2 regions of the Salinibacillus aidingensis genome follow, and region 1 is predicted to be linked to the other one. Evidence: riboswitches for the same ligand, from Rfam matches in the RefSeq annotation. Region 1 holds a riboswitch; the other holds the start of a gene.

Region 1 (3,215 bases):
TGGGCCAACTTTATCAGGCTGGTTGCTGGCCCATTTCTCATGGCGGTCGCTGTTTTACGTCGTCTTGCCAATCGCTGTTTTAGCACTGGTGATTGCTTACTTTTATGTGCAGAATGTAACGAAATTGACTTATCCTAAAATTGATGTTTTATCGATTCTTTTATCCTCATTCGGATTTGGCGGTCTGTTATTTGGCTTCAGCAGTGCCGGTGAGGATGGCTGGACAGATCAGACCGTACTGACAAGTATTATTGGAGGGGCAGTGATTATCGGTTTGTTTATCTGGCGTCAGTTGAAAATGAAAACGCCCATGCTGGAGTTCAGGGTGTTTAAATTCAGCCGATTTACCATTGCGTTAATCATTACGATGGTTGTGATGATGTCCATGATTGGGGCAGAAACCATGCTGCCATTATATATGCAGAATACCCGCGGATTCAGTCCGCTTGAGTCTGGTTTAATGCTGCTGCCAGGAGCCATTGTGATGGGGATTATGTCTCCGATTGTAGGGTCTCTCTTTGATAAAATTGGAGCGAGAAAATTAGCCGTAACCGGACTGACGATTGTGGGAGTGACAACTTTAGTCTTTACCAATCTATCTATGGAAACGTCTTTCGTATTTCTGGCCACCATTTATGCCATTCGGATGTTTGGGTTATCCATGGCGATGATGCCAGTGATGACCAGTGGGTTGAATCAGCTGCCACAGGAGTGGAATGCTCACGGATCAGCAATGGCTAACACCATGCAGCAGGTGTCTGCTTCCATCGGTACAGCGATTCTAATGACAGTTATGACAACATCTGCGAAAAATTACGAGCCAAATATGGAAAGCCTTCAGGGATTAACACAGGCAGAAGCGCAGCAGCAAATCGCTGAACAGGCTTCCATCAACGGTTACAATATTGCCTTTATAGTGGCCACAGCACTATCCTTTGGCGGTATGCTTCTGTCATTCTTTTTGGAAAATAAGGCAGCAAAGGAAAAACAAGATCAGCAAGCAGCCACTTCAGCATCTGCTCAGACGGTAAATTAGAGTACTGAAAGCCTGATATCGGTATATATTCGAGGAATTTTAAGAGATTCGGAAAATTTCTTAAAAAAATGGGAAATTCTCTTGTTTATTTTAATTATTTCTGGTAAATTATACGTAATCAAAGGTATACATTCTTATTTTCAATATATTTGAAGTAAGGATAGAGGTGCAGTAACCATTAGTACTCATGTGGAGGGGAATGAGCTCTGAAGAAGCATGGGAAAAGGGGGAGCTGCCGAAGTGGATGGAGCCTCATTCTCCTGAAGCTGGTTCTGTTTTTGAATAAAATTCAGGACTGTCATATAGGAGACTATATGGAGGGCTATCTAATGCTTTAGAACGTAAAAGATATGTTCTATAAGCAACAGCGGGCTCTCTCGTTGTTGCTTTTTATTTTGGTCCTCCACACCTAAAAAAATTTATGAAAAGGGTGTGAAGCTATGAATTTCGGTCAAGTGCTAACAGCAATGGTCACACCATTTGATCAGAATGGTGAGCTTGATTTGGAGGCCGCGAGAGGATTAGTTCATTATTTAATTGCAAATGGTTCTGACGGTTTAGTCGTTGCCGGGACAACCGGTGAATCGCCAACTTTATCTCATGATGAAAAGCTTAGATTATTTCAGTTTGTTGTAGATGCTGTGGACGGAAGAGTACCCGTCATTGCAGGAACAGGTTCAAATAACACTCAGGCTTCCATCGATTTAACGAAAGAGGCAGAAGCTCTTGGAGTCGATGGGGCATTGCTTGTTACCCCTTATTACAACAAGCCTTCCCAGGAAGGAATGTATCAGCATTTCCGTGCGATTGCGGAACAGACCAATCTTCCTATCATGCTTTACAACATTCCTGGACGAAGCGTTGTAAATATGGAGGTTGAAACGATCAGCCGTCTGGCAAGGATCTCTAATATTTCTTCTATTAAAGAAGCAAGTGGGGATCTGGATCGTGTGTCTCAGATTATTACGGAGACACCTGATGATTTCACTGTATACAGCGGTGAGGACAGTCAGACTCTGCCTCACATGTCTGTGGGGGGAACGGGGATTGTGTCCGTTTCTTCCCATGTGATTGGCAATGAAATGCAGCAGATGATTAACCATTATAAAAATGGAGATACAGCCCATGCAGCGGCTATCCATCGTCATATTCTGCCGCTCATGAAAGAGATGTTTGCTGCACCAAGTCCTTCACCGGTGAAAGAGGCTTTAAACTGCATCGGTGTACCCGTAGGAAGCGTCCGTTTACCGCTTGTCCCATTAAATGATACGGAACGGGCTTCCCTTTATAAGGTATTGGCTAATCATCAGGTTGGTTCAGATGAAGCAGCAGGTTAATAAAGAGTGATCGAGAGAATAGGCACAGTCCTATTCTCTTTTTTTTGGCTCTAAAAACGATCATTGAAAAACATAAAACAAAGAATTACACGCAATCGATTTATTTTGTTACACTGAACTAAAAGGGAAATTTGATTCATTATTTAAAATTACTATAAATAAATATTGATTTTTATTTATTATTCATTATAATAATTAGTAGGCAAGCAAACATCTTATATTCATAGGATGAAAGGAGTGAATACACTCATATAAGGATGGATGGACGATTTCCTTAATTGCCTGCCGTTCTCACTTAGAAGGTTACATGTGAGAACATCAGGATGCATTTTTCTTTACATCCAATCTTGTTTTTTACTATTATTTAAGATGTCAGGTTTAATAAGGTTAGATAATAGTAGAATGATAGTTATTTATAATCAAATCTGTAGGAGGGTATTTCATGAGTGATAAGAAGAAAAAAATGACAACAGCCTTTGGAGCTCCAGTACCAAACGATGACAACTCCAAAACAGCTGGTAAGCGTGGTCCATTATTAATGGAAGACTACTGGTTCCTTGAAAAAATGGCGCATTTTGACAGAGAGGTTATTCCTGAGCGTCGTATGCACGCAAAAGGATCCGGAGCTTTTGGTACCTTCACTGTAACAAATGATATTACAAAATATACAAAAGCCGATCTTTTCTCAGAAGTTGGCAAAAAAACCGACATGTTTGTCCGTTTCTCCACGGTTGCAGGTGAGCGTGGTGCAGCTGATGCTGAGCGTGACATTCGTGGAACGGCTATTAAGTTCTATACAGAAGAAGGAAACTGGGACCTTGTTGGAAACAATACACCTGTTT
Region 2 (3,215 bases), 1.2 Mb from region 1:
AATATGGCCACTCCGAAGATTCTGCTTATGCCGTCGGGCCTAAACGGTCGCCTCCGCTTTTAAATTAGCGACGTACGGACTGGACTGAGCCGTAGGAGATAAAGTGAAACTCAATCAGTGGGGGTTCGATTGTTAGTTGAACAAATCGGGTGTTTACTGGCTGTTGACCCCCACTTATTTCTTACAGGGGGTCTTACAGCCAGTTAACACGCGGAAAAGGAAACACAACGAACGTAGAGAGTTGATGTTGACTTATCGGACGGAGGTGAAGGAAGTCTCGCTAGTCACTGGGGGCTGGAGCCGGCCGTGGCCTCCCCTGTTTTTCTTATCCAAATATCGTTTATTTTATAATTTCCTAGGCCAAGAAAAAAGAGCAAAGCCTAAGCCTTGCTCTTCAGTATATTATCCTGCTATTCGTTTTAAAACCATAACAATGACAAGCAACAGTAAAATGGAAGCGAATAATGAAATCCATACAAAGCCGGTAAATCCTAAGATAAGATATCCTACCACTGTAACCAGTGCTGCAATGACGGCGTATGGAATTTGAGTGATGACGTGATCGATATGGTGCGAACCTGCTCCTGTAGAAGACAGAATGGTTGTATCAGAGATCGGTGAACAATGGTCTCCAAATACTGAACCAGCCAGCACCGCAGCCAGAGCTGGCAGAAGCATATTCACATCAATGGCAACGGCAATTTGCCCTGCAATCGGAAGCATAATGCCAAATGTTCCCCAGGAAGAACCTGTAGCAAACGCCATAAATCCACAAACGAGAAAAATAATTAATGGTAAATAAGCTAAACTTAATTCAGATTCCTGTACGACCTGTGCCAGATATTCGCCAGTCTGAAGGTTTTCAATAATCGTACCAATCATCCACGCCAGAATTAAAATATAGATAGCCGGAAGCATGGATTTTGTTCCTTCAGCAAGAACTTTAAGGGAAGGAGATTTCTTTCCACCCTGTAAGAGATAAAATAAAAATGCAAGTAAAACGGCTATAAGTCCTCCACTAAATAAAGACTTATTTACATTCGTATTTTCAAAGATTGTAAGCAATGTAGCGCCTGCCCCACTATTTTGCATACCTGTGATAATCATAGCTGAAACCGTGGAGATAACAAGAACAATAATCGGTACAAGAAGGTGGAAAATACGGCCGGACTCAACCTGTGCGAATTGATCCTTAAGGTCACCTGGTATATCTTTTCTTTCCGGATCAACTAAATCACCTGTTTCCTCTGCACGCTGTTCATGTTTTCTCATAGCGCCCAGATCAAGTTCGAACAGGGTGACAAAGAAGACCAATACGATAGCGATAATGGCATAAATATTCATCGGAATCATTTGAACGAAGGAACCTAACGCCTGAAAATTCGTCAATTCATGATCCGCAATGATAATTCCAATCGTACCAATAATATAAGCACCCCAACTTGAAACAGGTGATAATACCGCCATAGGTGCAGATGTTGAATCAATCAGATAAGCAAGCTTTGCCCGGGAAACTTTATGACGGTCTGTAAGTGGACGGGAAACTTGTCCAACGGCAAGACTATTAAAATAATCGTCAATAAAAATAATAATTCCTAAGACAGAAGGCAGTAATTGAGCTCCTCTTTTGGTCTTTATTTTCTTGCTGGCCCACGCTCCGAATGCCTGTGTGCCGCCTGAAGCAGTCATAAATGCCGTCATCATCCCAAGGAAAATTAAAAATAATAGCAAATAGAAATTGCCGATATTAAGGGCGTTTCCATCAATAAAGATTCCATAAAAAGAATTCCAAACTTCTTTCAGTGAATCACCTATATCAAATTGATGAATAAAGAGTGCCCCCAGAAGAATTCCTGCACCCAAGGAAAGGAGAACCTTCCTCGTTAGTAATACTAAGATGATCATAATAAGTGGTGGAATTAATGAATAAATCGTTCCTGTCATGATGTGTATCTCTCCCTTCAAAATTGTCAGGATTGATGAAGGAAGCTTACTGAGCATAAAAAAACGAGGCAATGATTAGCAACCAATCATTACCTCGCAGTAATATGTTGTCCTAATCACGATCAGTAGCGCTTCATGCAATCCATTTCCTTGCATGACAGTATATTTCCTATTTAGAAATATACCAGCGAAAACTCGGTGATCCTCATTTTCACTTCGGCAGACTTCCCCTTTCCTCAATGATCACCGTTTGTCATCCTCCCATTGAGTACTCTTGAAAACTGCACCTCTACCTCATCGTTCTGATAAGGTTAAAGTCATTATTCATTTTTCACTCTTAAATTCTATCATGACCTTTGAACTATTGCAAGGAATCATATGGAACCGTCACATCAGGGCTGCTGCCACCACCTTCACTTCCCCCACCATAAAATTCAGGAACATCTCCATGAATGACTCGTCTGTCCACCAGAACCTTTTGCGTAACCTTTGCAGTATCCGTTGAAAATGGTACAACAATACGGACGGAAACACGAAGTTCTACATACAGACTTAAAATAGCACCATTAATACCTAAAGGCTCGGATTCATCAACGATATCCGACTGCACATCACCTAATAGTTGAAAATGCACAGGTATTCTTGGGCCTAAATTTGCAAGAATCGTATTATTGGTTGCCTGACCAAGAGGGATATCAGCAATAGCAGGATGCTCATTAATATTTTCGGTATTTACACCACTTTCACTTTCCTGCTGGGCTTCAATATCCAGCGATTGCTCCGGGGTTATCTCCCCATTTTCGATTTTTTTTAAATAGTTCTGTACTCTTATTGTTGTATTTCTATGTACTTCATTGACTAATTCAGAATTCCAGCCTGCCCCGACAATATTTCCTTCATCATCAGTTCTATATTCGATCATGTTTTCATTTTCCAATTCATCTGCGGTTCGTTTATCAACTGCTTCATTGATTGCTTCTCTGGCAACCTGTCTGGTTTTTGTTTCTGCAATGTTCATCAGTGTTGGCTCGATGCCTTCATCAATCAGCCATAAAGTTAAGAACACAGTAGCAAAAAAAACTAATAAGGTTAAAATAAAAACTTGACCCACACGAGGCCGTCCTGGTCTACGTTGTAACAGCATTTTTCTCCTCATGAAATAGCCCCCTCTTGAGAAATATATATGCACAATTTCCTGAGGGGTTGACCACATTTTTAAAAAGCATGTTTGACGTTTAATTCCAAATTACAGAAGTATATCCATCAGAAGC

The links. Region 1 has a riboswitch for lysine ahead of dapA (4-hydroxy-tetrahydrodipicolinate synthase). Riboswitches for the same ligand answer to the same signal wherever they lie in the genome.
Region 2: linked by a shared signal. The riboswitch ahead of ACZ5OK_RS13320 (Na+/H+ antiporter NhaC family protein) and the one ahead of dapA (4-hydroxy-tetrahydrodipicolinate synthase) in region 1 are both predicted to bind lysine.

Annotation. Positions count from the first base shown of each region.
Region 1 covers NZ_AP043759.1:1,273,811-1,277,025, forward strand. The annotation lists gene ACZ5OK_RS06905 (MDR family MFS transporter) at 1-1,036, shown strand, start outside; lysine riboswitch at 1,190-1,369, shown strand; gene dapA (4-hydroxy-tetrahydrodipicolinate synthase) at 1,477-2,373, shown strand; gene ACZ5OK_RS06915 (catalase) at 2,816-3,215, shown strand, end outside.
Region 2 covers NZ_AP043759.1:2,495,837-2,499,051, forward strand. The annotation lists gene ACZ5OK_RS13320 (Na+/H+ antiporter NhaC family protein) at 403-1,944, opposite strand; lysine riboswitch at 2,063-2,244, opposite strand; gene yunB (sporulation protein YunB) at 2,306-3,100, opposite strand.